One region of the Glutamicibacter sp. BW78 genome, then DNA from elsewhere that is predicted to be linked to it. Evidence: riboswitches for the same ligand, from Rfam matches in the RefSeq annotation. Region 1 holds a riboswitch; each other region holds the start of a gene.
What was found. A riboswitch is a leader RNA that binds a small molecule or an ion and turns the genes downstream of it on or off. The one in region 1 is predicted to bind S-adenosylmethionine.
Positions count from the first base shown of each region.

Region 2: linked by a shared signal. The riboswitch ahead of CIK75_RS14325 (flavin reductase family protein) and the one ahead of CIK75_RS01160 (bifunctional o-acetylhomoserine/o-acetylserine sulfhydrylase) in region 1 are both predicted to bind S-adenosylmethionine.
Region 3: linked by a shared signal. The riboswitch ahead of CIK75_RS13620 (OsmC family protein) and the one ahead of CIK75_RS01160 (bifunctional o-acetylhomoserine/o-acetylserine sulfhydrylase) in region 1 are both predicted to bind S-adenosylmethionine.

Region 1 covers NZ_NRGU01000008.1:74,053-84,129, reverse strand. Annotated here, with positions in the region: gene CIK75_RS01190 (glycine--tRNA ligase) at 1-321, opposite strand, end outside; gene CIK75_RS01185 (DMT family transporter) at 425-1,423, opposite strand; gene CIK75_RS01180 (RNA-binding S4 domain-containing protein) at 1,483-1,710, shown strand; gene CIK75_RS01175 (dienelactone hydrolase family protein) at 1,732-2,376, opposite strand; gene CIK75_RS01170 (SGNH/GDSL hydrolase family protein) at 2,583-3,383, shown strand; gene CIK75_RS01165 (homoserine O-acetyltransferase) at 3,402-4,544, opposite strand; gene CIK75_RS01160 (bifunctional o-acetylhomoserine/o-acetylserine sulfhydrylase) at 4,595-5,956, opposite strand; SAM riboswitch class IV at 6,025-6,141, opposite strand; gene CIK75_RS01155 (VOC family protein) at 6,349-6,993, shown strand; gene CIK75_RS01150 (GDSL-type esterase/lipase family protein) at 7,072-7,923, opposite strand; gene CIK75_RS16445 (hypothetical protein) at 7,954-8,232, opposite strand; gene CIK75_RS01145 (TetR/AcrR family transcriptional regulator) at 8,229-8,816, opposite strand; gene CIK75_RS01140 (CPBP family intramembrane glutamic endopeptidase) at 8,872-9,615, opposite strand; gene hutI (imidazolonepropionase) at 9,625-10,077, opposite strand, start outside.
Region 2 covers NZ_NRGU01000039.1:315,851-325,927, forward strand. Annotated here, with positions in the region: gene CIK75_RS14295 (glycosyl hydrolase) at 1-486, shown strand, start outside; gene CIK75_RS14300 (MoaD/ThiS family protein) at 491-778, shown strand; gene CIK75_RS14305 (tellurite resistance/C4-dicarboxylate transporter family protein) at 918-1,985, shown strand; gene dnaB (replicative DNA helicase) at 2,020-3,396, opposite strand; gene CIK75_RS14315 (DUF1801 domain-containing protein) at 3,921-4,238, shown strand; gene CIK75_RS14320 (hypothetical protein) at 4,320-4,766, shown strand; gene CIK75_RS14325 (flavin reductase family protein) at 4,782-5,288, opposite strand; SAM riboswitch class IV at 5,343-5,457, opposite strand; gene rplI (50S ribosomal protein L9) at 5,667-6,122, opposite strand; gene rpsR (30S ribosomal protein S18) at 6,137-6,376, opposite strand; gene CIK75_RS14340 (single-stranded DNA-binding protein) at 6,445-7,020, opposite strand; gene rpsF (30S ribosomal protein S6) at 7,062-7,367, opposite strand; gene CIK75_RS14350 (acyltransferase family protein) at 7,624-9,753, opposite strand; gene CIK75_RS14355 (M18 family aminopeptidase) at 9,832-10,077, opposite strand, start outside.
Region 3 covers NZ_NRGU01000039.1:166,781-176,857, forward strand. Annotated here, with positions in the region: gene CIK75_RS13585 (TetR/AcrR family transcriptional regulator) at 1-531, opposite strand, end outside; gene CIK75_RS13590 (bifunctional UDP-sugar hydrolase/5'-nucleotidase) at 689-2,521, shown strand; gene CIK75_RS13595 (hypothetical protein) at 2,571-3,023, opposite strand; gene CIK75_RS13600 (DUF3040 domain-containing protein) at 3,065-3,271, opposite strand; partial or broken gene CIK75_RS16585 (hypothetical protein) at 3,352-3,567, shown strand; gene CIK75_RS13615 (DUF6226 family protein) at 3,757-4,425, opposite strand; SAM riboswitch class IV at 4,578-4,693, shown strand; gene CIK75_RS13620 (OsmC family protein) at 4,728-5,270, shown strand; gene CIK75_RS13625 (ornithine cyclodeaminase family protein) at 5,260-6,153, opposite strand; gene CIK75_RS13630 (NAD(P)H-binding protein) at 6,137-6,811, opposite strand; gene CIK75_RS13635 (EamA family transporter) at 6,808-7,731, opposite strand; gene CIK75_RS13640 (LysR family transcriptional regulator) at 7,810-8,682, shown strand; gene CIK75_RS13645 (M20 family metallo-hydrolase) at 8,679-9,944, opposite strand; gene CIK75_RS13650 (amidohydrolase) at 9,941-10,077, opposite strand, start outside.

The sequences.
Region 1 (10,077 bases):
CGCCTCGATGAGGTGGTCTTCGCGGTGGCGCCGGTGGCAGCTGGTGCATTCAACCAGCGGGTCCGTGAAGGTTGCTACGTGGCCGGAGGCTTCCCAAACGGCCTTGGGAAGGATGATCGAAGAGTCCAGGCCCACCATGTCCTCGCGGCCGCGGACGAAGGACTGCCACCATTCACGTTTGATGTTCTCTTTGAGCTCGGTACCCAACGGCCCGTAGTCCCAGGCGGAGCGGGAACCGCCGTAGATCTCACCGGCCTGGAAGACGAAGCCGCGTCGTTTCGCGAGCGAAATGACCTGATCGAGCGGTGACTGGGGCGCCATGAATTCAACTCCAATGGTTTACGAGGCCGCTGGTTGCGGTCCGTAGCGGGGTAACAATATCGGCCAAGCCTAACGTGATCGCCGTGTCGACCGGCAATTTCCACTAGCGGCGGGCGCTCGCCGGACGTGGCCAACGTCCAGCCGGAATGCTAGCCAGACCGACGGCGGCCAGGGTCAACAAAGTGCCCAGGACGGTGGCCACGGCAACGATGGTGCCGGGGGCAGGCAGGATCAGGTCGATGGCCAGCGAGCCGATCAGTTGTCCGGCGATCATGCATAATCCGGAGATCAGTACGCCCAACGATTTGACCAGCAGGGCACCGATGGCGATGAATACGCAGCCGAAGACCCCGCCGGTATACAGCCACCATTGGGGAGGGAACACCACCTGGGCTTCGGCACCGATGGAGCTGATACCCCACAGGATGAACAGGGCGGTTCCACCGACGAGGAAGTTGACCAGCGTGGCGGTGATGGGGGTGCCATAGGCGGCGGTCTGGGTCCCATTCATGGCTTGTTGGAATCCCATGAACAGTCCTGCACTGAACGGCAGGAGCACCGGCACCAGCCAGGAGAGCCCCTGGGTCGAGGATTCCAGCCGGGGTGAAACCGCCCACAGTACGGCGATGATCATGAGCACGGCTCCGGCCATCCGCCGGGCGGTGATGAAGCGTTTGCCGCCGGGGCCGAAACCGACCCGGTCGACCATCAGCCCGCTCATGGTCTGCCCGGTCACGATGGCCACGGTGAACAGTGCGACACCGATCAAGGGCACCGCATGGCTCTGCCCGAAGACGATGTACCCGCCGCTGAGCCCTGCCAGTAGGTACCAGCGAGGAAATTCGCGTCCTGCAACGGCCCGGCGCATGGCCGCCAACCCGGCACGTCCCCGCGGCAGCAGGACCGAGGTCAGCAGCATGACCACGGTGCCACCGGCGAAACTGATGGCCGCTGCGGCGTTGGCGTCCCCCATCCGTTCGGCCAGCCCACCGTTGATCCTGCCTTGGATGGGCATCATCAGTCCGCCGATGATGGCCAGGACCAGCCCGGCCCAGATCGGGAGGTGACGGGCGGTGGTCCTCGGAGCGGTCACTGGGTTCATCGCTGGTCATGCTATCCCCGCGGTGGCGGTCGAGCATGCTCGTGACGCAAGATGGACTCATGACAGCAGCTCAGCCCCAGCCCATCAGCATCCGCGACGAGTCCATCCGTTTGGGGCAGCTGCTCAAGCTGGCGAATCTGGCCGAAGACGGTTTCCATGCCAAGGAACTCATCGAGAACGGGATGGTGAAGGTCAACGGCGAGATCGAGACTCGCCGAGGTCGGCAGCTGCGGATCGGCGACGTCGTCGGGCTCGGCGACGAGTCAGTGGTCGTGGACGCCGAATAGCTCAGCGGCCGGCGCTATGCCCTAGGCCAGGAGGTGGTGGCTCAGGAATTCGCTCACATGTTTCATCTCCGGCTCCGAAACACTGTGGGCCATTCCGGCATAGAGCATCTTGGTCAGGTCGGTGTGTTCCCCCGCCCAGTTCAGGGTGAAGTCGATCTTGGCTTCGGTGATCACCGGGTCTGCCTGGCCGCGCCCCCAGAACATCGGCTTTCGTTCCGCCTTCGTGGCCTCGTCGTCGAAGAATTCGTGCCCGTTGGCTTGGATCGCAAATCCGGAAAGCCCGACGACGGCGTCGATTTCCTGCGGGCGGTGGCGCAGGACCGAGGTCGCCACGGCCATTCCCATGGAGAAGCCCAAGAGCGTCACCGAGGAGTGCTCTTCCTTCACCTCGTCCAGCCACGCCCACACCTGTTGTACCGATTCCACGACCCGCTCCAGCGAGTAGTCCAGATCTTCCATCAGCGGGAACCACGTGTAGCCCGGGCCCATGGCGTACGGGGCGCGGACCGAGGCCAGGGTGAATTCCTCCGGCAACATCGGGGCCAGGCCGATCAGGTCCTTCTCGTGGGAGAGATACCCGTGGAAGAGGACCAGCAGAGGTGTCCCCGCTCGTTCGGACTCGGGACGGGACCAGGCAACGACGGGCCGGGGCAAAGTGTCAGTCATGCGGCCATTGAATCATGTGCGACCCTCCGCCAACAGGACGCTGCCCGCTGCCCGGCGCGTCTTCCCGGCACCGTCTCGGGGTGGCGAACTCGGGCGCCCAGTGAAACACTGTACCCGTGAGTAACCTCGATTCTTCCTCCACACCCCAGCTGTCAGTCCCCCCGCTTTCGGCCACCGGCGAGGCGCCCCGGCATCCGTGGCGTCGCATGGTCTCCCTGGGCGATTCCTTTACCGAGGGCATCGGGGATCCGGATCCGCAAAGCCCCGGCGGACACCGGGGCTGGGCCGACCGTATGGCCGAGCAGCTCAGCCGGGAGGTGGAAGACTTCGCCTACGCCAACCTCGCGATCCGTGGGCGGCTTCTCGATCAGATCCATGAAGAACAACTCGAACCCGCCTTGGCTCTGCAACCGGACCTGATCACCATCTGTGCCGGCGGCAACGATGTGCTGCGCCCCGGAGGCGATCCCGATGCTCTGGCGGTGATCATGGACCGGTTCATCGGCGAACTCTCGGCGACCGGGGCCACGCTCCTGCTCTTCAACGGTCCCGATATCGGCGAAACACCGGTCTTGGGGTCGATGCGCGGCCGTGTGGCGATCTATAACGAGAATTTGCGGGCGATCGGCGCCCGCCATGACGCGGTCATCGCCGATATGTGGGCCATGCGCGAGCTTCACGAAGCACGGATGTGGGCTCCCGACCGTTTGCACTTCTCGCCCCTGGGCCACCACACCATCGCGATGATGGCCCTCAACGCCTTGAACGTTGAGCACGAACTCACGGCGTTGGAGCCCAGCCCTTCGGAGCCCAAACCGTGGCGGGTGGCCCGGCGTGAGGATCTGGTCTGGGCGCGCACGCATTTGGCCCCGTGGGTGTTGCGGCGGCTACGGCACCAATCCAGCGGTGACGGAATCACTGCCAAACGGCCGCAGGCCATGCCCTTCTCCACGGGCGGGACCACCCGCGGTGTGGGCGCCGGCGACCCGCGCAACGAAGCGGACTAGCCCTTCGGCCCGGGCCCCTCAGGCGTAGAAACCCGAACGCAGCACATGATTCAACTGTTCGATATCGGTCAGGAAGCCATCGTGGCCGATCGGTGAATGGATGTACTGGACCTGCGGTTTTCCCGGCAGCGCTGCTGCCAGCCGTTCGGACTGGTGGGGACCGTAGAGCCGGTCGCTGTCGACGGCGGCGACCAGGAATTCCACCCCGTCGCTCCGGCGCAAGGCCGCTTCGACTCCGCCCCTCCCCCGTCCGACGTCGTGCCCCACCAACGCTTCGGTGAGCACCATATAGGAGTTGGCGTCGAATCGGGTCACCAGTTTTCCTGCCTGATGGTCCAGATAGCTTTCAACCTGGTAGCGGCCCCGGGCGAAGCCGGGACTGCCGAAGGGGTCCTCGTCGCCCTGGCCTTCGTGCCCGAAACGGATTTCCAGCTCCGGTTCGGAACGGTAGGTGATATGCGCCAACCGACGGGCGATTCCCAGCCCCGTCAGAGGTCCGCTGCCGCTGCCGCGCGGCAGGGTGCCGATGGCGTCGATCGATCCTGCCAAGGACACCGATCCGTAGAAGTCCCCGCCGTTGAAGTCGGGGTCCAGGCGGATGGCCTGGGTCTGGATCTGTCCGAACGCGACCTGTTCGGCCGAGGCCACGGCGGTCGCCGCGATCACGGCGCACCGGGCCACCCGTTCGGGGTATTCCACGGCCCATTCCAGCGCCCGCGCCCCGCCGAGGGAACCGCCCAGGACGGAATGCCAGCGCGTAATGCCCAAGTAGTCGGCCAGCCGGGCCTCGGTACGCACCGAGTCCCGCACCGTGGTGAACGGGAAACGCGAGCCCCAGGCGCGCCCGTCGGGGTCCAGGCTGGAAGGTCCGCTGGAGCCGTAGCAGCCGCCCACCATATTCGGCGCCACGACGAAAAACCTGTCGGTGTCGATCGTCTTGCCGGGCCCGACGAGGCCTTCCCACCAGCCTTCTTCCTGACTATGACCGCGGGAGACATGGGTGTCCCCCGTGAGGGCATGGAGCAGGAGCACCGCGTTGGATGCCTGGGCGTCGAGGGTACCCCAGGTTTCATAGCCGATCGTGACCTCGGGCAGCCAGCCTCCGGTGTCGAACCGGTAGCCGCCGATGGGCAGGCATTTGAGGATCCCGTCGCGGATCAGCGGCGTTCCGGGGGCCCGACGTCGTTCCCTCACGTCACCAACGCCCTGACTCACCGGACTGCCTGGACTTCCGGGACGTCCCCGGCGGCGACATCTGCGGCTGCGGCGGCGGCAGCGAAACCGATCTCAAGGTCCGCGATGATGTCGTCGATATATTCGATGCCCACCGAGAGCCGCACCAGTCCGGAGCTCACCCCTGCTGCCGCGCGTTCGGGCTCGGAGAGCTGGGAGTGGGTGGTGGAGGCCGGGTGGATCACCAGGGAGCGCACATCGCCGATATTCGCGACATTGGAGTGCAATTCCAGTCCGTCGACGAAGGCCCGACCTGCCGGCTCACCACCGGCGATCTCAAAGGCCAGGACCGCTCCGACGCCCCGCGGAGCGTATTTGCGGCCCAGTTCGTACCAGGGGCTGGAGGGCAGACCGGCGAAGGCCACGGAATCGACCTGGCCGTGGGCCTCGAGCCATTCGGCGACTTTTTGCGCGTTCTCCACATGGCGTTCCATGCGCAGGCTCAGGGTTTCCAGACCCTGGGCGATGAGGAACGCGTTGAACGGGGACACCGCAGAACCCAGATCGCGCAGGAGCTGGACGCGCGCCTTGAGGATGAACGCCAGGTTCGCCCCCAGGGCACCGCCGACCCCGAGATCCCGGGCGAAAACCAGCCCGTTGTAGGACTCGTCGGGAGTGTTGAATTCCGGGAAGCGCTCCGGGTCTGCCGCGAAGTCGAAGTTGCCCGAATCCACGATGACCCCGGCGACGGAGGTTCCGTGTCCGCCCAGGTACTTCGTGGCCGAGTGCACCACGATATCGGCACCGAATTCGATGGGACGGACCAGGTACGGAGTAGCCAAGGTGTTGTCCACGATCAGCGGTACCCCCACCTCGTGGGCCACCGCGCTGACGCCCTCGACATCGAGCACGTCCTGGCGTGGGTTGGAAACGACTTCCCCGAAAAAGGCCTTCGTCCCGGGCTTCACGGCGGCCCGCCAGGAGTCCAGGCTGTCAGAGTCCTCCACGAAAGTGACCTCGATGCCCAAACGCTTCAGGGTGTGCTTGAACAGGTTCTGTGTTCCCCCGTAGAGGCTGGGGCTGGCCACGATATGGTCGCCGGCCCCTGCGAGGTTGAGGATCGAGAGCGTGGTCGCCGCCTGGCCTGAGGCCAGTAGCAGCGCTCCGACACCACCTTCGAGGTCGGCGATCCGCGTTTCGACGGCTTCCTGGGTCGGGTTGCCGATGCGGGTGTAGATCGGTTCGAGTTCCTTCAGCGCGAAGCGTGCTGCGGCACTCTCGGCACTGGGGAAGACATACGACGTCGTCTGGTAGATCGGCAGCGCCCGGGCTCCGGTGGTGGGATCCGGAGCCTGACCGGCGTGGACCTGACGAGTTTCAAAAGACCATGATGCAGACATTTCTGTCCCCTTCTACGACTCAGGGGCCCCTGTTCCACGGCGGTACCCGGGAGGGTATGCCGGGAGGTGACCCGCGCTTGTCCGTTCTCCTGGTGGAGGCGAACCTGGTCTTCACCCGGGGCACCCCACCGCGAGTGGAGGGTTGCCGGCCAGCAAACCGGGGTTTCGCGCTGGCACTCATGACCTGCCACCAGTGTTCTAGATCGGGCCTGACCCCGCAACAAATTCGCACCAATATGACCGCAGTGCGCAACATTCGCCGTCGTCCCCCACTTTTTCCTGTGCGCGGCTGGCCCTTTCCGGGCCTCGAGACGGTCGTCACATAAAACGATAAATAGTGACTTAGGCAACCCTAAGTCGAGACGCACCTCACAAAGTGCGATCATGAAGCCATGATGAGGTTGGATCACGTTTCATACGCATGTGGACCAGACGGGTTGGCCGCAACGGCCGCCCGTGTCGGCAAGACTCTGGGGATCGAGTCCGTCAAGGGAGGCATTCATCCCCGCTTCGGGACCAGGAACGTTATTTTCCCGTTGAAGAACACCCAATACCTGGAAGTGGTGGAAGTCCTGGACCACCCGTCCTCGGATAAGGCGCCGTTCGGGCAGGCCGTCCGTGCCCGCTCGGAGATGGGTGGCGGTTGGATGGGCTGGTGCGTCGCCGTTGACGATCTGGCACCGTTCGAGGAGCGTCTGGGCCGGTCATCGGTCCCGGGCAACCGCAAATTCCCTGACGGTCAGGAACTGACGTGGCAGCAAATCGGGATCAAGGGTCTGATCGCCGACCCGCAGGTGCCGTATATGCTGCGCTGGGATACCGGCACCGAGGACCTGCACCCCTCCCGGGCCCTGGAACCCCAGGGCAGCATCTCGGGTATTTCCATTGCCGGCTCGGTGGAACGGGTCAGGGAATGGCTGGGCACCCCCTCGGAGTCGCCGCTCGGCGAAGTCGAGGTCCAGTGGGAGGCCCCCAACGGCACTCCGGGCATCATGTCGGTGACTTTTGAGACCCCTTCGGGGACGATCACCCTCTAAACCGGTGACCGACCACAACACCGAACGACGGCGGCCCGCGAGCCGCCGTCGTTTTCGTGTTGTGGGTGCCGTCTGTGTTCAGTGGCGCGGGGCCGCCGCAAAGGGGCCGTTGACGCTGAACGCATAATCGGCGAAGCGATCGCCGATCAGCTGATGCGTTGCGGCGTCGGGGTGCAGGTTGTCCGGCGGCGGCAGGTCGTTTTCATCCGAGGCCCCATACAGGCCCAGCCCGTCGAGGAAGTACAGATTCCGGTCTTCCTCCCGGTGCTCCATGAGTGAGCGCATCTCGCGGCGGATGACTTCCAAGGTCAGCCGTCCCGCCGATTCATCCCCTGGGGTCCCCGTCGCGGTGAACTTGACCTGGCTCGTCCCCAGGCTCTCCGGGGCGATCGCGCCGGGGCCTGAAGTGCTTTCGTGGATCGGGCAGAAGATCGGGGAGATCAGTACGATCGGCGTGGTGGGATGCCCGTCGCGGATCGTGTCCAGGAATCCGTGGATGGCCGGGACCAACGCCCGCACGCGCATCGCATCGGTGTTCACGATGTTGATGCCGAAGTTCAGGCTGACCAGATCCGCCGGGGTATCGCGGATCACCCGCGCCATGAACGGGTCCACGATACTGCTGCCCCCTAACCCGAGGTTGCGTAGCTCCACGCCTCCGCGCCGGGCTGCCACGGCGGGCCAGATCCCCGCGGGTGCCGCGGCGTTCGAGCCCTGGCTGATGGAGCTGCCGTGGTGGACCCAGAGCGGACGGTCGGGCTCGATGGGCTGCAGCGGGGCGTCGGAGCGCAGGCCGATCAGCTCGAGGGCCTCGTTATGGGGCAACCAGATCTCCACGCGTTTCTGCCCCGCGGGCAGTCCGTGAAGCACGGTGGTGTGGGAGGGGCCGGGGACCTGCTCGACCGCGCCGGTGGCTAGGTCTACTTCCATGGCGTCCCCGCCCTCGAGCGGTTCGATGCTTCAGGGCTGGTCATCGATGAGGACCTGCAGGCAGCCGCGTGGCCGGTCTGCTCCGCGGTAGACCACCCGACTCGGATGTGTTTCCAACGCCATCTGGGTGGCCTCCGTCGTGAAGGTCAGCCGAACCCCCGAGGGCTGGACCTCCATGGACAGCAATTGTGGGTCGGGGTATTGCGTCCGCACCCAGGTCGGCAGGCGATGTGGCGTGAGGCCGCGCGGGGTTTCTTCGAGTTCGGAGATGCCCCGGACGAGGTCTGCGGTGATGTCGGTAGTGATCATGAGTGCTCCTGCTCTGATGTGGTGGGCCAGCTGGCCAAGGCGCGGTCGAGGGCGTCCAGGGCGCGGGACCACGACCTGCGGGTCTGCTCGTCGCGGTGTTCGAAGGAGGAAGCCCGGTCCAGGGCCAAGAACCCGTTGACCGTGGCGCCCATGAAGCGGGTCGCGTGCACCAGTTCGGTCTCCGGCAGGCGGTAGCCGCGAAGCACCGAGAAGGTGAGGTCAACGAGGCGGATGGCCCCCGCGGATCGGGCGGTCTTCGGTGTGGCAGGCCGCGCCAGGACGGCCCATCTGCCGGGGTGCTGCCCGGCGAAGTCGCGCTGGGCTTCGCCCAGACCGACGAGCGCCTCGTAACCGGAGCGCCCAGCAATCCCCGCGGCCACCGCCTCAGCCACCTCGCCGAGGACGAGTTCGTGCAACCCGTCCAGCAGGGCTGCCAGATCCTTGACGTGCGAGTAGAGGCTGGCGGGGCGGACGCCCACCTCCCGGGCCAACGCCGAGACCGTGATGGCCTCGAAGCCATCCCGGTCAGCCAGCTCGGCGGCTGCCTGGACCACTGCTGCGTAATGAAGGGGTGCCCGTTTCATGCACCAAACCTACACCCTGTAGGTGTTTACCTACAACCTGTAGGCGTTGGGGCGGCTAGGTTCCCAGCCCGATCGCCGAGCCGATGAGCGAATACCCCACGAAACCGGCGATATCGAGCAGCGCATGGGCGATGACCAACGGCATGACCCGGCCCGTCCGGGTATAGATCCACCCGAAGACCACCCCCATGATGGCGTTCCCCAGAAACGGGCCGAACCCCTGATACAGGTGGTAGCTTCCGCGGACCACGGCGCTGGTGAGGATGATCGGCCAGATCCCCCCACCGAGTTTCCGCAGCCGGTCGAAGAGGTACCCGATCATGATCGTCTCCTCCAGGATGCCGTGCCGGATGGCCGAGAGCAGAAGCACAGGGATCGTCCACCAATACGGTTCCAACGCTTCGGGGACGATGGCAGTGGTCACCCCCAGGGCCCTGCCCAGCGCGTAGACACCCAGCGTGCCGACCCCCATCAGCACAAAAAGTCCCACCCCCTGCCAGGAGTCCTTCCCCGGACGGCGCAGGTCGAACCCCAGGCGACGGAACCCATTGCTGCCGGCGAGATGGAAGAGGTAGAACACCAAGGCGACCGGCACCAGGGCGAACATGATGTCCATCAGTTGGTACGTCAGGTCAAAGTACTGCCGATTGCTGAGCGAATTATTCAGTGTGGTCGTTTGTGAGCCCAACGGGCCGCGGCTGAGCTTATCGATCAGCGAAACGATGGCGTAGATGGCTGACTGCCCCAGTGAGAGCCCCATGACGATCAGGATTTCCGGCCAGAGGCTCTTGGTACGCATGGGTGAATACTAGGCCAGTGGCGCGGAGCCGACGGCGATGCGATCCACCCGTTCTCCCGCCCGCCAGACGGCGCCGGTCAGCGGCATACCGGGCCGGTAAGCCAGGTGGGCCGAGGACGGCGCGTTGAGCAGCTGCAGATCCGCCCTTTTGCCGACCTCGATGCTGCCCACCTGATCCTGCACCCCCAAGGCCAGTGCTCCGCCCATGGTCGCTGCCCGCAGGGCCTCGGTCAGCGACAAACGCATCTGGAGCACAGCCGTGGAAACGCAGAACGCCATCGAGCTGGTGTAGCTGGTCCCCGGGTTGCAATTGGAGGCCAGGGCGATCTGGACTCCGGCGTCAAGCAGTCGGCGGCCATCGGCCAGGGGCTGCCGGGTCGAGAGGTCACAGGCGGGCAGGCAGGTGGCCACCGTCCCGGCTTCCCCGGTTCCGGTTTCGGCATCCCAGCCGCTCCAGGATCC
Region 2 (10,077 bases), on a different contig from region 1:
GGCCAATGCGTGCACCGCATCACCGCCGATGCGGCCAACCCCGACAGGCTCTATGCCCAGAACCATGGTGGCGTGTATCGCACCGACGACGCGGGCGAACAATGGAACGATATCGCCGCCGGCCTCCCCTCCGATTTCGGCTTCACCTTCCTGGCCCATCCCCGCACCCCGGACACGGCATGGACATTGCCGCTCGTGGCCGATATCCAGCGCGTACCGGCCGGCGGACGCCTCAGCCTCTACCGGACCAGCGACGCTGGCGCCTCGTGGACCGAACAGCACCACGGTCTACCGGATAACGAATACAACGTCGTTCTGCGAGACGCCGCCGATATTGACGCACCGGACCCCGAGGGCTCGGCCGGACTGTACCTGGGCACCCGCGGAGGCGAGATACACGCCAGCAACGACGAGGGCAACACCTTCCACCAGGTGGCGTCCCGGCTGCCTGACGTTCTCAGCCTGCGCGCCGGATCGGTGGGGTGAGGGCGTGGCCAGTGCCAGCCTTGAAGTTCCCGGGACGTTGGCACCGCTGTGGGGAGAGCAACGCCGGGCCGTGATCGAATTCGATACCGGAGCCCCCCTGGCCGACTTCCTGGATCAGGCCGCACAGGGACACCCACGATTCGCCCGACGCATCCGCGACGAGACCGGGGCGGTCCGCCGCTACGTCAACGTGTTCATCGACGGTGAGAACGCCAGGGCCTTGGAAGGTTTGGCCACGGTGGTCCCGGACGGGGCCAGCGTGCTGATCATCCAGTCGGTCGCCGGAGGCTGAATCCGACAGCCGAGGATAAGCTGACATCACCCGCCAGCAGCCCGAAGGGATCCAGACCATGCCAGCCGCTCCACACTCTTCGACCCGGCACAGTCCCCACGACACGCCGCCACCCGGGGTCGCCGGAAGGTTCCAGGCAGTGATTGCCGACCTCCCGTCGTCGTGCTTCGCCTTCGTCATGGCCACTGGAATCGTCTCGGCCGCTCTGTTGAAATCTGGTCGGGCTGTTCCGGCGGAAATCCTTTTCTGGGTGGCGATCTCAGCGCTGGTACTCCTAATCGTCGCCACGATTTGGCGAGCTATTGCGTATCCGGGACGGTTCGCTGCTGACATCATCTCCCCCGCGAAAACCTTCGGGTTCTTCAGCTTCGTGGCGGGTCTCAATGTCCTCGGGCTCCACTACGTCATGACCGGACGCCCCGGTATCGCCCTGGCGCTAGGCGGTGTGGCGGCAACAGCATGGCTGGTCCTGACCTACCTGATCCCTGGCGTGCTGTTACTGCGCCCGCAGAGCACCCCCATCCTTAATTCGGCCAACGGCAGCTGGTTCCTCTGGGTCGTGGCCACCCAGTCCATGGCCTCCGCGGCCGCCGCCGCGGCAGGGGCGCATGACAGCGGGGGTCTGGCGACCCTGGCAGCGGCCTTCTGGGGCATCGGAGTCATGCTGTATCTCCTCATCGGCACGCTAATCACCCTGCGATTGATCACCCGCGCCAACCGGCCCGCGGACCTGAGCCCCACCTATTGGATCTTTATGGGCGCGACAGCAATTTCGGTTTTAGCCGGCAGCGCCCTGTTGAAGCTGCCGGATACCTTCGAGGCCATCGCTGCGATGCGTTCCTTCGTCCGCGGTTCCAGCTTCATCCTCTGGTCCCTGGGCCTGTGGTGGGTACCGCTGCTGATCCTCTTCGGCATCTGGCGTCACGTCGTCCACCACCACAACATGCGCTATGAGACGGCCCTGTGGTCCATCGTCTTCCCCCTGGGCATGCTAGCCACATCGTCCATGATGTTCGGCCAGGGGCAGTCGATCGAGATCATCGACCAGATCGGCCACGTGACCGTCTGGGTCGCGGTCCCGGCCTGGAGCATCGCCGTGATCCTCATGGTGGCCGCTGCCATCCGATGGCTGCGCAACCCGCCCCAGGAGCCCAGCCCGAGTCCCGCGTGGGCGGACTCCACCCACGTCGGCGAGAATCAACCGTAGGAAGACGCCGCCGATAGCGAGTCCGCTCCGTCGGTTAGAACCCTCCGCCGCCTTCGGTGGCCATGTTGTTGAAGCGCTGGTAGTGGCCCTGGAACGCAACGACGATGTTCTTGGTCGGACCGTTACGGTTCTTGGCCACGATGATGTCGGCTTCGCCGGCGCGGGCGGATTCCTTGTCGTAGATATCCTCGCGGTGCAACAGGATCACCAGGTCGGCGTCCTGCTCGATGGAGCCGGATTCACGCAGGTCCGAAACCATCGGCTTCTTATCGGTACGTTGCTCGGAACCACGGTTGAGCTGTGAGAGGGCCACGACGGGGACGTCGAGTTCCTTGGCCAGCAGCTTGAGTGCACGGGAGAACTCCGAGACCTCTTGCTGGCGCGATTCCACCTTCTTGCCCGAGCTCATCAGCTGCAAGTAGTCCAACACCACGAGCTTGAGGTCGTGGCGCTGCTTCAAACGGCGGCATTTAGCGCGAATTTCCATGAGCGACATGTTCGGGGAGTCGTCGATGTACAACGGGGCCTCGTTCAACCGCCCCATGGTGGTGGCGATCTTTCCCCACTGCTCGTCCTTGATGGTGCCCTTGCGGAGGTCCTGCAAACCGATGCTCGCTTCGGCGGAGAGCAAACGCATGGCGATCTCATTGCGGCCCATCTCCAAGGAGAAGACCACGGTGGTCATGTTGTTCTTGATGGAGGCCGAACGGGCGATATCCAGGGCGAAGACCGACTTGCCCACGGCAGGGCGTGCCGCGACGACGATCATCTGGCCGCCGTGGAGGCCCTGGGTCAGTTCGTCGAGTTCATAGAGACCGGTCGGCACCCCGATCATCCCCTCCCCGCGCTGGCCCGCCGATTCGATCTCGTCGACGGTGCCTTCGATGATGTCGCGCAGTGGGACGTAGTCTTCGGAGGTGCGGCGTTCGGCCACGGCGTAGATCTGGGCCTGCGCGTCGTTGACGATCGCGTCGACCTCGCCGTCTTGGCTATAGCCCATCTGCACAATCTTGGTGCCGGCTTCAACCAAGCGGCGCAGGACCGCCCGTTCACGGACGATCTCCGCGTAGAAGCCGGCGTTTGCCGCGGTCGGCACCGACTGGATCAGCGTGTGCAGGTACGCGGGGCCGCCGACACGAGAGATCTCGCCGCGTTTGGTCAAGTGGTCCGAGACCGTCACCGCATCTGCTGGTTCACCCCGACCATAGAGGTCGACGACGGCCTCGTAGATCGCTTCATGTGCCGGACGGTAGAAATCGACACCCCGCAGGACTTCGACACAGTCGGCAATGGCGTCCTTCGAGAGCATCATGCCACCGAGCACGCTCTGCTCCGCCACGAGGTCCTGGGGCGGAGTCCGCCCCATGTCAGATGAATTCGACGACCCTGATTCGGTGTGCGTGAGCGTCACGTCCGGTTCCTTCCCTCTCAACGCGGCGCCGGTGATACGGCCCCGCCACGTCCCTTCAGTATCCCAGTGAATGCGCCCTCCCAACACAAGGGTGGCGGGGGTGGTTGCAGACCGGGGAAATCGACCCGGTTGGAGCCGGGGACCCTGTCACCCTATGCTCCCAACCCGTAGAACCAAAGGGAGTTATCCACAGCCCATGTGGAGAACCTGTGGGTGACGCGGCGTGTTGTGTGCACAGACTGGGGATGAGCCTGTGGATTACATTTGATTTTTCTTGATTAATACGGTCTGACTAGGAGTTTTATCTGTGGATAACATTTGATGGAAATATGTTTTTGGTCAACATTCACCCTGTACTTGCAGGTTGCCAACCAGCACGCCTGTGTGCCTTAGCGACTTATCCACAAGTTGGTACTAGTTCTCCACAGACACGCCGCCTGCTGTGGGTTGCTTTGACATGAGCGATATCCGGCCGAGGCCGGACGCCTCATGCCGCGGATCAGCCGACCTGGCAGACACACTGCATGCCAACAGCCAGCGGCAGCCCTGCGGTGATGTGGGGACCGCGCATCATCGGCTTCGGTGCCTGCCATTTCCGTTACGCCGCCGGGCGCGAAGAAGATGCCCCGGCCATCGGGTCCTCTCCCCGGGCCTCGTCATGGACCCCCTATGGGCTGACGGGCCCCCTCGTGTCCGCGGACCTCTGCGGCGCACTGGGCAAGCACCGACGCGGCGCCTCCTGCCGCTACGTCAGTACCTTGGTCGGCGTCGACCTCGGCATCCTGCGTGACCTCATGGATACTGGACATCACTCCGTGATGTCCGAACTCCACCAGCCCTGAACAAGCATGGGGGGCGGGCAAGTGCCATGATGGACGCAAGACCGTCGTCCGGGCGGCGGCACCTGAACCCCAGGAGGGGACATGTTTGAGATCAGCGGTTCGGAACTGCTCACCACGATCATCGCCATCGTTGTCCTATTCGCGGCTTTTGGCGCCTTGACATGGGTCTTCAAGACACGGCCTTCGGGTCACCCCAACGACGCCGACCAATACATCGCCCGACTGAACGCCGCCGCAGCCCACCAACAGCAAATCGATACCCAGAAGGCTGAGAAGATTCGAGCGGCCACGACGGCCCGCGCCGCCCAGGCAGCCAGCACCTCCCCCGGACGTACCGGCCAGAGCACCGGATTCGACCACGAGCACCCCCAGGGGATGGCACCGGGGCCCGGAAATCCTAACTTTGAACGCGTGATGCAGCTGGTCAATGAAGGAAACTACGTCTCCGCGGTCCGTAAGATCCGACAGGACACCGGTCTGGGTCTGCTCGAAGCGAAACGGTACGTGGACTCCCTGCGCGGCCTGTAACCGCACCATCGGGCCTTAGACGAGGGCGTCTGCCTGCAGGGTACGGAAGGCCGAACCGTGGAAGACCAGGGGGTCGTTAGCCCCATCGTGGGTGGCATGCCCGTGGACGCGCAACAGGACCACATGGTGGTCCCCGGCCGGGATTTCGTGTTCCACGCTGCAGTCCAACCACAGCGCTGCCTCCTGCAGGAAAAGCGCCCCCTCGTCGGTGGAATCCAGCCTCAATCCGGCGAACCGGTCACCGGATTTGGAGGCGATCTGCCGACAGACCCGCTCATGGGCCTCCCCGAGGACCGAAACACCGATCCGTCCCGCGCCCCGAACAATCGGCCAGGTACGGGAGGTGTTTTGTACAGCGAACATCACCAACGGAGGGTCCATGGAGACCCCGACGGTGAAGGAGGAGGCGACCAGGCCCTGCGGCTCGCCGTCGATGATCGCACACAGTGCAGCGATCCCCGAGGGGTGGCGGGCGAAGGCCTGACGGAGTGCGTCGTGTTGAAGATCATGGGACAGTGTCATCTGCTCTGCTTCCGGCGTTTGGCACGCCCCATGGGTCCAAAGAATCCAAACGGCGTGCGGTACTTGCCGTTCGGGAAGCCGAACGGCCGAATCATCACCTGGAGCACCCCACTACCGTGAGAGGGTTGCCGGCCACCGAGCCAGGGCTTGGAAGGTGGCGCTCTTGATTCACGTTCCACGCTAGAGCCGGTAGGTACACGGGGTCAAAGATCTCCGCAATATTTCGCAAGGTCCATCCCCGGCAGTGACCGGTGGGGCAAGCGAGCGAACTCGGGGGCACCCTTAAACGCCCGAGGGGCCCCACGCTGACGCGTGGGGCCCCTCGGTTCCACTGTGGCCGGCGCACGTCCCCTGGACGAAGCCGGCTACCGGTGGTGGCTACTTCTTCGCGGCGACGACCTGCAGGTCGATGGTCGCGGAGACGTCCTCGTGCAGACGGACGGTTGCCTGGTAGTTGCCAGTCGACTTGATGTGCTCGGGGATTTCCACCGTGCGCTTGTCGATCGAGCCAAGGCCTGCGGCCTCGACTGCGTTGGCGATATCGGCGGTCTTGACGGTGCCGAAGAGGCGACCACCCTGGCCGGCCTTGACCGTGATCTTGACCGCCTGGGCGGACAAGCTCTTGGCCAGTGCCTGGGCATCCTCGAGGGATGCGATGGCGCGAGCAGTGCGGGCAGCCTTGATGGACTCGACCTGCTTCTCACCACCCTTGCTCCAGAGCAGCGCGAAACCGCGGGGCAGCAGGTAGTTACGTGCGTAACCATCCTTTACCTCGACGACCTCGCCAGCGGTACCAAGACCGGTTACTTCGTGGGTCAGAATCAGCTTTGCCATGGTGTTATCCCTTCCTAGCCGCGGCCAGCGCCGGAGTAAGGCAGCAGGGCAACTTCACGCGCGTTCTTGATGGCCTGGGCGATCTTGCGCTGCTCCTGGACGGAGACGCCTGTCACGCGACGGGCACGGATCTTTCCGCGGTCGGAAATGAACTTGCGCAGCAATGCTACGTCCTTGTAGTCGATGACAGTGATGTCAGCGGCCTTCAAGGGATTGGACTTTGGTTTGGGCTTACGGAGTTCAGCCTTAGCCATCGTGGAGCTCCTTTATCTGGTGGAGCCCGCAGAATTTTTCCGCGGGATGGTGAATAAATGGTGTTGCGTTAGAAGGGAGGTTCGTCGGACCCGCCGGCGTTGCCCCATCCCCCACTGTTGGAGGAGGAAGCCCAAGGGTCCTCAGCTGGAGCATTCCAGGTACCGCCCTGGTTTCCGCCGGGGTTGCCCCCACCGAAGCCAGCGTTGCCGCCCTGGTTTCCGCCACCGAAGTTTCCTCCGGCATTACCGCCACCGAAGCCGCCACCACCCGAGTTATTGCGCTGGGTGCGGGTGACCTTGGCGGAAGCGTAACGAAGCGAGGGGCCGATCTCGTCGGCATCCAACTCCATGACGGTGCGCTTCTCGCCTTCCTTGGTTTCGAAGGAACGCGACTTCAACCGACCCTGGGCGACTACTCGCATGCCCTTGGTCAGCGTCTCGGCGACATTTTCGGCAGCATCGCGCCATACCGATGCGCGCAGGAACAGCGTTTCGCCGTCCTTCCACTCATTGGTCTGGCGGTCGAAGGTCCGCGGGGTCGAGGCAATGGTGAAGTTCGCCACTGCAGAACCTGACGGGGTGAAACGCAATTCCGGGTCAGCGGTGAGATTTCCGATGACCGTGATGACGGTTTCGCCTGCCATGGTGCCTCCTTGAGTCGGTTTCTACGAACAGTCGGCGCAGATTACTCTGCGACGACCTTCTGGTCTTCCGGGCGGGTGATCTTGGTGCGCAGGATCGTCTCATTGAGCGAGAGCTGGCGGTCAAGTTCCGCGGAAGTAGCCGGGGTTGCGGTGAAGTTAACCACCGCGTAGATGGCTTCTGCCTTCTTCTTGATCTCGTAGGCCAGCCGGCGGCGGCCCCAGATATCAACATTGTCGACGGTGCCACCATCGTTGCGGACGACGTCAAGGAACTTGCCAAGAGTCGGTTCCACGGTACGTTCGTCGACCTCGGGGTCGATCAGTACCATCAGTTCGTATGCACGCATGTGAACCCACCTCCTTTGGGCTAAACGGTCACGGTCTTTCCGTAACAGGAGGTTCTGTGCGTTGGCCGCAGGCGTTTCAGGGGTCAGAAACGGCACAAACAGCCTGACACATCCTACCCGATGTCTGTTCGACCACCCTAACCCGGGTCTGCGGCGCAGCGGACAAGGCCCCTGCAGGCTGTGGATGACCACCGCTGCCGGTGTCCGGAAGCCATCATCTCCTCCCGTCATCGGGCCACAGCGGTGAGCGCTGCCCTCAGAGGCCAGCACGGGCCGCCAAACCATCTTGACGCAGGGTAGCGGTCAACTGCCGTTCGAACTCCGGAGCGACGGTCGCCATATAGGTATCCGAGATGTGGTTCTGGTCCCGGTAGACCAGCACGTTGCCGACCACCGCCGGGCAAAGTTTTTTCGTACAGAACTGGTCGGTGAAATCCAACAGTTCCACCCGCGGTTCTCGTTGCCGTGCTGCGCCGAACCAATCGTCGCCGGCCAGCGCATCGTCTCGGTCTCGGCCGCAGTGGCGCAACCGGTCCCAGTTCTTGGCAACGCAGTCCCTGGCCATGATGTTCTGGCTTGGGGTGGGGGTGTCCCGGATGGCGATGACCTCCGTGCCGGAGTCTTCCAGCTGCCTCCAATAGTCGGCGGCCCCCTTTTCGGCGGCCACCGTCCCTCCTGCGAACTCGGCACCGGTCCATCCTGCGGTGAGGACCACATCGATATCCTGGCGCCCGGTCAGTTCGTTGAGCCGGGCTCCGTTGGCATCGACGCAGTCGATGAAGCCCTCCTTCTGTGCGGTGCGAACGGCTCCGGTAAAGGCGCAGGAATTCTTCAAATGGGTGATAATCCGCCAGTTATGCTGCCGTGCCAGCGGCTCCAGGGCCTCCCACCACTGGGTGGCATGTGAGTCGCCCACCAGGGCAATGGTGAAGTCGGCTTCCGGCCCTGCCCCGAATTCGCAAGACCCCGACGTGCGGGCCGCCGGGCTGGCAACGCAGCTCCCCAGATCAGGGAAGTCCTGACCCGCGGTGGCGGGTACCGGAATGATCTGATGGTTCCCGGACGCGAACGCCGCGCCGGTGGCAATGGATGCCGCCCCGAAACCCTTCGGCGGTGAATTCCTGAGTTCTTGGACCTCGCCGTCCTGGGCTGCCATGACCTGCTGTTGGCCGATGCTGGGAACCAGCGACAACACGGTGGCCAGGAGTACTGCGGTGGCACCGACCAGCAAGGCCCGGATGTTGTTCTGGGCCACAGGGCGCCACGCGCGAGCCGGGGTTTCGACATACCGGTAACTGATCCAAGCGGCGGCGAGGCTCAGGCCCAGGAGTCCGATACTTTCCAGCGGGCGGGGCTCCTTCCCGGTGATGAGAACGAAGAAGATGAAGACCGGCCAATGCCATAAATAGAGCGAGTAGGAAAGATTTCCGACCGCCTGGATCGCCGGGTGGTCGCTGAGACGGTTCAGGCTCAAGGGTCCCGAGGTCCTGCCCGCCAGGATGATCGCCGCGGTCCCCAACACCGGCACAAGCGCCGCATAGCCGGGGAAGGAGGTTTCGGCGTCGTACCCGAAGACCGAGCAGCAGATGGCTGCCAGCCCGCCCAGAGCCAGCAGCGAACGGGCCAAGGGGGAGGTGAGGGCCGGTACCGCACGCCACGGGTAGGATTTCGCGCGCGGAGCCATCACGACGGCGAGTATCCCGCCGACTCCCAGTTCCCACATCCTGGCGGGAGTCACGAAATAGGCTGAAGCGTCCCCGGAGGCGGTCAGCTCAATGCTGTAGATCAGGGATCCCGCCGAGACGACGCCGAAAAAGACGAGCAGCAGGGGGACCACGTCCCTGCTCCTCGACACCCTACGGCCCTGCCCGCGGGGTTTGCGGACCAGCGCCAGGGCCGCCAGAACCAACAACGGCCACAGCAGATAGAACTGTTCCTCCACAGCCAGCGACCAGAAGTGCTGCAATGCGGTGGCAGGGTTTTCGGCGGCGAGGTAGTCCACCGAATCGGCGGCCAAAACCCAGTTCTGCACCGAGAAGACCGAGGCCAGCGCCTGGGTACCGATGGTCCCCCACAAGGTGACTGGGCCGAAGACCAGGGTGGCCGTGACGACGGCGGCGATGGTGACGAGGGCGGCCGGCAGGATGCGTCGGACGCGTGCCGCCCAGAAGGCCGGCAGGCTGATCCTTCCGGTCCGACGTGCTTCGCGCAGTAGATGGCCGGTGATCAGGAAACCGGAAATCACGAAGAACACGTCGACCCCGACGAACCCACCCGGAACCACCCGTGGTTCGAAGTGGTAGGCAACGACCACGAGGACGGCCAGGGCACGCAATGCCTGGATTTCCGGGAGGTACGACCTGGGGCCGGCGGATGGTGAACTCATGCCCGTGAGCACACCATCCCCGGATGGCCCGCGCGTGACCATCCGGTGTCCACCGGACGGCCATCAGGATACGTCTACTTAGCCGGCGAAGAATCCCCGGGTGACGCGGGCCAAGGCCAGCGGATCCTCGACGGCACACATTTCACGTGCCGAGTGCATCGAGAGCAGGGCGATGCCGACATCGACGGTGCGGATGCCCAAGCGGGTCGCGGTCAGCGGTCCGATGGTCGATCCGCAGGGCATGACGTTATTTGAGACGAACTCCTGATAGGGGACGTTCACGGCTTGGCAGAGGGCAGCCCAGAGGCCGGCGCCTACCGCATC
Region 3 (10,077 bases), on a different contig from region 1:
GGCGTATCGGGTGATGGTTCCCGCGAGCATCAGGAGCGCCCTGGCGGAGTCTTGGCCATCGGGTAGCAAGTTCAGTGTTTCCTCGGCCGCATCGCTATCGATGCGTTCCTGCAGAATTTCTTCGACCAGCTGCTCTGCGGCGTTGATATGTTGCATCATCCGCCCCTTGAGTTCGGGGTAGCGGGCAATGATGTCGCGACGGGTCTGGTAGGCGTGGCCCCGGCCCAGGCTGGTGGACATCACACCGGTCAGGATCCTCACGATCCGGGTCAATAGATCCGCATCACTGGTGCGGAACTGCTCGAGCAGCTCCTCGGAAACCGACGGGTCCCGGGTGCCGAGGATGGCATCCTCCTTGGTCGGGAAATAGTTGAAGAAGGTTCGCTTGGAAACTCCGGCCTGGGCGGCGACGGCCTCGATCGTCACGGAGACGGGGCCGTCTTCGAGCGCCATGGCCGCCGCTGCATCATGGATCGCGTTCCACGTGTCGAGGCGATTGCGCTCTCGTTGCGTTAAGGGGACTTCTTGCATGGATACAGTTTATGCACGACTGCAAACATTGCACAACTGCAAAATTGTGCCATGAAACACATTCTGCCATTGACTCCACGACGGCCCTCGGTAGGATCACCCGAGTGTCGTACCGGAAATGTGCGATGCATCACACCTCGCATCCGGGAGTCCAGTCATGAACCCACATCAGCAAACACTCCGAGCGGCCGGCGCGGTGATCGCCGGCCTCGCCCTGGCGGCCACCGCACTGGTGGCCCCGGCCCAGGCAGCCATCCCCTTGGGAGGCAGCCACGGAAGCCATCACGGTGGCGGCCCCGGGGGCCACCATGGCGGAGGCCACGGCAACGGTCATGGCGGTCATGGCGGTCATCATGGTGGGGGCCATGGACAGGGTCACCACCAGCCGGGAACGAGCACCATCCAGCTGCTGGGCATCAATGACTTCCACGGTCGGATCGAGGCGGGCGGTACGTCTGCCGGTGCGGCGGTCTTGGCTGGGGCTGTCAACGAATTATCCGGGAAGAAAAAGAACAACACCCTGTTCGTTTCCGCGGGCGATAATATCGGCGCCTCGACCTTCACCTCATTTTCCCAGGACGACACCCCGACGATCGATGCACTGCGCACCGCGGGGCTGGATGTTTCCTCCGTGGGAAACCACGAATTCGATCGCGGGATCGACGACCTGAAGAATCGGGTCATCCCGCGCTACGGTAAGCACAACAAGAATGCCGGGGCCGACTACGCGTTGGGGGCCAACGTCTACTACGAGGGAACCCAGAAGCCGGCGTTGAAGGAATATGCGTTGCGCAAGGTCCAGGGTGTCACGGTCGGATTCATCGGCGTCGTGACCGAACAGACCAAATCCTTGGTCACCCCCTCCGGAGTCGCCGGGCTCGACTTCGGCAACCAGCTTGAGGCCGTCAACCGGGTATCGGAGCAGCTCTCCGACGGCAAGAAGTCCAACGGCGAGGCGGATGTGATCGTTCTGCTGGCTCATGAGGGCTCCGCAAGCACCGACTGCTCGGCGATCGCCAACGAAGACACCGCCTATGGCGAGTTGATCCGCGGGGCATCGGCTGACGTCGACGCCATCTTCTCCGGCCACACCCACCAGGAATATGCCTGCTCCTTACCGGTCAAGGGTTGGTCCTCCTCGATGAAGCGCCCCGTCGTGCAGGCCCATGAATACGGCACCACGCTGGACCGGGTGAAGATCACCGTGGACCGTCGTTCCAAGAAGCCTGTCGCCCTCTCTGGTTCGCTGATGGAACTGATGAAAACGAACGACGCCGGCGAGACCGTTCCTGCCTTCCCGGCGGATCGTCGAGTGGCGCAGGTCGTGAAGAAGGCCGCCGAGCAAGCCGAGATCGTCGGCGCGGAACAGGTGGGCCAGATCAGTGGCGACATTCTGCGCGGTGGGGCCGAGCCCGGCGCCGACCGCGGCGTCGAATCCTCGATGGGCAATCTCGTGGCAGATATGCAGCTGTGGGCGACCTCCAATGAGGATTTCGGCGGAGAACCGGCACAGATCGCCCTGATGAACCCGGGAGGCCTGCGGGCAGACCTGCTGTATGGCACGGACGGGACCGTCACGTATAAGGACGTGGCCAACGTCCAACCTTTCGGTAACACCTTGTGGACCGAGGACCTCACCGGGGCGCAGCTGAAATCGGTGCTGGAAGAACAGTGGCAGCCCGACGGCTCCAGCCGCCCCAAGTTGCATCTGGGGATTTCCGAAGGCCTGGCATACACCTACACGCAGGACGCGGCCCGCGGCTCACATATCACCTCGATGACTTTCGAAGGCGAGGCAATTGCTGACGATGACGTGTTCAAGGTGGCCATGAACTCGTTCCTTGCTGCCGGTGGTGACAACTTCACGACGTTGGCCGAGGGGGCAAACGCGACCGACTCGGGCCAAAGCGACCTGGTCGCTGCCTTGGATTACTTCGAAGCCCACGACGTCGTCGACCCGGCCCCGCTGGGCCGGGCAGTCACGCAGTAGTAGCAGTGGCCGCGCCGGCCACTGCCGGCGCGGCCACTGCCGGCTGCCTTCAGCCCATTCGTGAATTCGCCAGAATGATGCCGATCGGGGCCGACACCAGAATGACCACGATCATCGCCCGGTATCCATAAAGCCACCACCGCTGTTCCGAGGCAGCACCGCGGGCCGCCCAGATGAACAGGCCCATGGCGACGACGATCAGTCCTGCACCAGTCCACGTCAGCAACGTCAGTGAAAACATCGAGCCGCCCAGCACGGCGATATTGGCGAGGTTGTAGGTCAAGACCTCGGCCGAAACGATGCCCTCCGAAGGGGTCTTTACGGCCAGCCGGTCCTGGCCCAGGCCCAGCACCACTTGCGCGACACCGACCACCAACACCAAATAGGCGACCGCCCAGGCGGCCAAATAGGAAGGGGAGGCGGCACTGATGGCGGAGAAAAGACCGCCGAGCACAATGCCAAGGCCACCGATAACGAGGAAGGGCGTCGCTGTTCTGTTCACGCCTACAGACTACGGATTCAGCGCCTCCCGTGAAACAACCCTCAGGCGCGGCTCTTCAGGGTGTCTTGACGTCGAAACTCCCGCAACCAGATGGAGAGCGTGAATCCGGATCCTGCGGCGATGAGCGCTCCGATCACGGGCAGCCACCAGGATTCTCCGAAGAGCCCGAGGATCAGGAGAAGCAGGCCCACGAGCATCATGGCGCAGTAGGCGGCTATGAGGAGGCGCTGCATGGAAGTGAACCGCATGCATGGACCCTACCGTGTCGCCCTTGACCTTTCCAGAGGCGGGGACGTGACGCGGCGGGCGTGGCATTTCGGCGCCCCGGTCGGCGCCCTTCGGCCCGCTCGGTCGTCTGGTCGAGAAGTTGGTCCTGGCCCGCTATCTGCAGAAGCTCATCGAGGAGCGGAATCGCCATCTCAGCGCCGGGTCTGGGCATGAGTCATCGACCAGGATTGGACACCGAATCGGAGGCGATGCTAGGCCCGATTCCGTGGATGACTCTGCGCAACGCGTTCGTTTCCGTGCTTATAGTTGCCGGTGACTCGCGCCATCAGCGCTTGTGGTTCTTGTGTTTCGACGTCACGAAGGAAGCGCGAGGCTGCCGTCCCGCGGAGCGTCGACGCTCGCCGGCCCTGATGGAAGATGACGACGGAACCGCCACCGACGGAGTATTCAAAATCTCTGGGCGCATGAGGCATGACCCAATATTGCGCCACGGGCACACGGTTTGTCAGCCCCCTGCCGCACCAGCCGCGTCGCGCATCGCTTCAGGCCACGGCAGCCAGTGCCCATCGGAAGGGAGCATGGCTTCTGCAGTCTCCATCCTTCCCTCGGGCACGTCCTCGGCCTGGATGCACCCGGCTTCTTCCCACCGGCCCGGCTCGGGCAGCCGATAATCGACCGATTGGTCGTCGGTGGGACTAATTCGTTCAAAAAAGCCGCCGGAGATGACGGCTCGCACCACGGATTCAAGGTTTTCCAGAAGTTCCGGAACGTCGTCATCACAGGCGTCGCAACCGCATACCGGATAGTGGGCGTCGTAGAGGGCACCCGCGTGCAGGAAGATCCCCGGGAACCCGGTGAAGACGAAGGTCACCGGGGCCGCGAACAGGATGGACGGGACGACCCGGACCGCACGGACGACGTCTTCCGAAGGGAACAGCAGATCGGAGGCAACTTCCGGTTCCCGTTCGACGACGACGTCGAAAGCACCCAGCAGCCAGTCGATCAGGGCATCAGCCACCTCGTGCAAGGGGATGAAACGATGCCGATGACCCACCGTGGAGTAGGCGCGTGAAGGCGGAGACGTTCCTTCCCACCGATGGCCGTAGGCGATCGGGGTGCCCTGTCCATCGCGATGGATCTCCCGGGTGAAGTCTGGGCGCCGATATCCGCTCATAGCCCCACGGTAGCCGCCGGGATACCGCGTGGCGACGGGAATCACGCTGCAGGGATGGCGGTCCCGCCACATGCGGACGGGCCGGCGTATGTCCCCGGATGACGCGACGGGTTTGCCCGATCTACTCTCCCGCCAGCAGAATCGAACCCAAGAATCAAGAGATCCAACCTGAGGCCCTGGCCGGTTGGACGGCAACCCCCTTCGCCATAGTGGGGTGCCCCAGGTGACGATTCGACGCCGTCCCGACCGGGAGGCGTAAGTATGGCGCAGCGCTACGCTCGCCATGACAGCGAAGGAACGCCATGACCCAGACCCTTGCAGAAACCAGCATTTCCAACCGCGCCGAACGCCTCGATTCCGCGGGATCCGCCTGGGCAGAACGGATCGGCCAGAATACCGCCAGCGCATCGCTGCAGTTCCGTGCCACCGCCGACCCGGTGGGATCGGTCGGTTCGACCATCCGCGCCGGACGCCACGAATTCACCGTCGACGAACCGGCTGCTTTGGCCGGGGACGACGTCGCTGCCAGCCCGGTGGAATACGCTCTCGGGGCGCTCATCTCCTGCCAGGTGGTGGTTTACCGGCTGTACGCCCACCAACTGGGCATCAGCATCGACTCGCTGGATATCTCCGCGGATGCCGACCTCGATGTGCGCGGCTTGTTCGGGATCGAGGAACAGGTTCGCCCGGGATTCGGCGATGTCCGGTTGACCGTAGAGGTCTCGGGCCCTGACGCCGAGGAACGTTATGCCGAACTCCAGGCGGCAGTCGATGCCCACTGCCCGGTGTTGGACATCTTCACGAACCCGACACCGGTGACCACCACGCTGCGGGTCAACTCCTAGAGGCGGCCAACAGCCGGCTCGCCAATAGGATCTCCGAGCCGGCTAGGCCGACCGAACAATGCATGGTGATGTCCTCGGCGCTGCGGCGACCGGGGACCTCTCCCAGCAACACCCCACCCAGGCAGACCAAGGAATCCGGGTCCGTGAAGAAGGGGTCAGGGTATGCCGCCGCCTGGGCCGGGGAATCGCAGGTGACCACGGTTGCTGCATCCAGCAAAGCCAACGGTGTTTCATGGTGGGCGTACGACTTCGGGCCGAGGGTCGTCACGTGGGTCCCCGGGCCCACATCGGCTAGGTCGATCACCGGTGTGGGAGAACGCGTGGCCAGGACGATGATGTCGGCATTGCTGACGGCATCCGCCGAGTCGGTGACGGCAACGGCGTTGAGGCCCAGCTCCCTCGCCGCCCGTTCGGCAAAATCCACAGCATGGGCCGTGGTGCGGCTGTGAACCCTGACCCGGCGTAGGTGCCGGACCGCGGCGAGCGCCCACAACTGGGCCCAGGCATGGGGGCCGCTACCGATGACCGCAACGCTTTCCGCCTCCGGACGTGCTAGGACATCGGCGGCTACGGCACCCAAAGCTCCGGTCCGTCGGATGCCCAGTTCGTCCCCCACAATCAGACCCTCTAGGTCACCCGCCCCATTCCAAACCGCCACGAGCTGGTCTCCTGCAGGTTGGCCGGCACGGTAGGCCCTGAAGCCGCTGGTTCCATCGGGCAGGGAACCCGCCGTATAGACGTAGTCGAGGGATCCCAGGGCGCTTCTGGCTCGCGGTGGCGCGACCAGCTCCCGGCGCCCATGCATGACCAGCGCCTCCCGCATGCATTCCACGACGTCCCTCGCCTTGGTCCTGCGTACTTCTTCGTCACCGATGATCTGCATGGGTCGATCGTGCCACGTGCTCCAGCGACTCCGCGACGGTGAAGTGCCGGTCGTTACCGGGGCTCTCGACCTCGTCCAGGATCGCCACCGCAAAATCCTCGACGGGGATCCGTGAGGATCCGCCTGGGGCGATCAGCAGGGTGGTGGTTCCGCGCCGGTAGGCGCCGGTACGGCGGCCTGGCTCCAGCACCGCCGGTGGACTGGCATAGGTCCACCGTTGGTTTTCGTGCCGGAGGCAGGTTTCGAGTTGGGTCAGGCTGGCCAGGGCGACGTCTCGCCACGAGGGGTCGACATACCGCGGGTCGTCCACCACCAGGCGGAGCGACTCATCCACGGAATACAGTGGCCCTGCCCCGCCGGCCACCAGCACGGGCACTCCTTCCACGGCCGCTGCCTCTAGTACTGTCCCGGTCAAGGACGCGGTGGACTGCTCGTTTCGGTGATCCGGACGAACGGCGAGAAGGACGATATCGGAGCCGTTAAGCGCTACCGCCAGTTGTCCCGAGGATCCGGCGTCTACACCAACGACGGTGACGGTGGGGTCCTGGTGCGCCGGCGCCTGCCGCGAACCGGCGAGAACGTGGTGCCCGCGTCGCGCCGATTCGAGGACCAGTCTAGATCCGACCATTCCGGTGGAGCCGAGGATCGTGATGTTCATGAAGTAGTCTCCTGTCGTTTTCGACGTCGGGGTGAGAACTGCCCGGCACCCAGCGCAGTGATGGCGAGGGCAAAGCCGCTGAGTTGTTGTGGATCGAGGCTTTCCCCCAGGACCAGGGCACCAAGGCCGGCTGCCACCAGCGGTGAGAGCAACCCCAGTAGGGCAGTGGCGGTGACCGGCAGGGTCCAGAGCCCCTTGAACCACAACGTGTAGGCGGCTAATCCCCCGATGCCGCCGAGCCAGAGATAGCCGGCCGCCCCGGCGGCATCGATCTGGCTGGGTGGTCCGTCGAGCAGCATCGCGGGCAGCAGCAGGATCAGTCCGCCGGCGGTCAGTTGCCAGCCGGCGTATTGCAGGGGGCCTATCCCTTCCGGTCTGCCCCAGCGTTTGGTCAGGACGACGCCGGTGCCCATCGAGGCGGCACCGGCAAGCCCGGCGCCAATTCCCACAGGATCCAGTTCCGCCGTCGGGCCCAGGACCACCAGACCGACGCCGGCCACACCCACGATTCCCCAGCTCATCCGCCACCAGGAGAAACGCTCGGTCAGGATAACCACGGCCAGCACCGTGACCAGCAGCGGCTGGCTGGCCCCCAGGGTCGCTGCCACACCACCCGGCAGTCGTTCGGCGGTGAAGAACAGCAGCGGGAAGAAGAGCCCGATGTTGAACGCCCCCAGCACGAGGATCCTGAACCACCACCGGCCCCGGGGAAGTCTCCTGGTCATCAGCAGGGCGATGACACCTGCGGGTAGGGCACGCATGAGTGCGGCGAACAGGGGGTGGTCCGGTGGCAACAGCTCCGTGGTGACGAGATAGGTGGTGCCCCAGGCCATCGGGGCCACAGCGGTCGCCAGGGTCAGTCGGCCGCGATGCGAAGTCGCCGCGGAACCACGGCTCGGGGAGAAGGTTGAGGTAGTCACCCTTCCAATGTCGCCGTAAGCGATCCATGAGTCCAACACATGCTTTTCATGGGAACAATCGTCATGCACGATGGATTCATGGAACTTCAACAATTTCGCTATGTGCTCGCCGTGGCCCGGACCCGCAATTTCACCCGGGCGGCCGAAGAGTGCTTCGTCGTCCAGTCGGCGCTGAGCCACCAGATCAAATCCCTGGAACACGAACTGGGCGTCCAACTTTTCACGCGCACGAGTCGCCGCGTTGAGCTCACCGAGGAAGGGGCCGCTTTTCTTCCCGCCGCCAGGGCAAGCCTGGATTCAGCCGAGCGCGCCGCTGCAGATGCCTCCGCCAGCATCGGCCAGGTCAGGGGCACCTTGAGGGTCGGCATCATTCCGACGGTGACTGCCCTGGACGTTCCTGCCGCCCTGGGCGCCTTCCATCGGACCCATCCGGGAGTCCGGGTGGTCTTGAATAGCGGTGGAAGCGATGACTTCATCGCGGCCATCGCTGCGGGGGGACTCGATATCGCGCTTTTGGGCATGGCCGAAAAGACGGTTCCGGCCCGCGTGCGCACCGTGGAGCTCTCCCGCGAACGATTGGTGGCTGTTCTCGGCTCCGGCCATCGTCTGGCCGGGAGGAAGAGGCTGCGTCTGGCGGACCTGGCCGATGAGACCTTCGCCGATTTCCCCGAAGGCACACCCGGCCGGACCCAAAGCGACCTCGCCTTCAAGGCCGCCGGCCTGCGCCGAGAGGTCGCCTTCGAATCGATGTCCACGGATTTCACCTTGGGGATGATCAGGCAGGGCCTGGCCATCGCGCTTCTGCCTCCGGCCTTCGTCACGCCGGGCCCGAATCTCAGGACCATCAAGGTCGACGATGGGCCAACCCGCATCGAATACCTGGCGTGGAGCGACTTCAACCCCTCGCCCGCGGCCCGGGCCTTCCTGGACCTGCTACCCGTGGAGGGTTAGACGAATTCCCCGCGTACGACCCGGCCCAACAGCTCGGTGAACAGGTCAACGCCGGCGAGCATGTCCTCATCCGAGGTCAGTTCCTTCTCGTTATGGGAGATGCCCTCGACGCTGGGGACGAAGAGCATGATCGTGGGGACGATGTCCTTCATGTTCGTCGAATCGTGGCCGGCTAAGGTGCGCACCGTGCCATGAGACAGGCCCAGCGTTTCCGCCGACGCGGCAGCCAGTTCCATGCCTGCGGCGTCGTAGGCCTTGGCGGCCCAGATATGTTCGGCCCCACGCTCGATCGACACGCTGGCACGCTGCTCGATGGCCGCGATGCGGCGGTGTAGTTCGGCATCGGCGGTGGCCAGGACATCGGGATCGGTGCTGCGCAGATCCACCAGCAGGTTCACCCGACTGGCCACGACCACCGGAGAGTTCGGGAAGACGGTGAATTCCCCGCAGGAGGTGATCACCGCATGATCCTCGGTGCTGTATTCGTCGGCGATATCCCGGGCCGCGGCAACCAAGAGCGAAGCCCCCAAGAGGGCATCGTGACGGTCGGCAATGATGGTCGCCCCGGTATGGGCCTGCTCGCCGTGGACCACGAACTCGTATTTATTCGCGCCCCAGGTCGATTCCACCAAACCGATGGTCAGCCCGTCGTTCTCCAGGGAGCGGCCCTGTTCGATGTGGATCTCCAGGTAGGCGGCGACATCGAGACTGAAATCGCCGATGGTGCCGATCGACTCCAGCGCCTCACGCACGGTCGTGCCCTGCGGATCGGTCGTTTGAAGGACTTGGTCGGCCGGGAGTTTGCCGGTGAACACCGAGCTGCCCATCATGGAGGGTTTGAAGCGGCAGCCCTCCTCGTTGAACCAGTTGATGACGGCAATATTGAACTTCGCGCCCTCGGCCACCTGCTGCAACCGGATGGCCGCGTGGGCTGCGGTCAGCACACCGTAGGCCCCGTCGAACCGGCCGCCGAGCGGCTGGGAATCCAGATGGGATCCCAACGCCACATAGGGTGCCCCGGGCACGAGTTCGAGCAAGGCGAACTGGTTCCCGACCGCGTCGTAGCGGACCTCGAAACCGTGGCCCTCGACAAGGCCACGGAACCAGTTTCGGGTCTGACCGTCGGCAGCGGTGCCGGCCTGGCGGTCCACTCCCCCTCCCGCGGTGGCGCCGAAGGTGCTCATGGAGCGGAAATCGGTCAGGAAGGCGCGGGCTACCTCGGAGTGTTCGACGGCAGAGGTGGACGTGGCGGTGTTGCTCATACAAGGTCTCCATTCGAGGCGGTCATCGGGTAGGTGGTGTGGGTGAATTGGCCGCCGAGGATCGTTGCCACTACCTCGAGGGAGGAAATATCTGCGACCTCCAGCGGAGAGCCGGAGAGGACGACGAAATCGG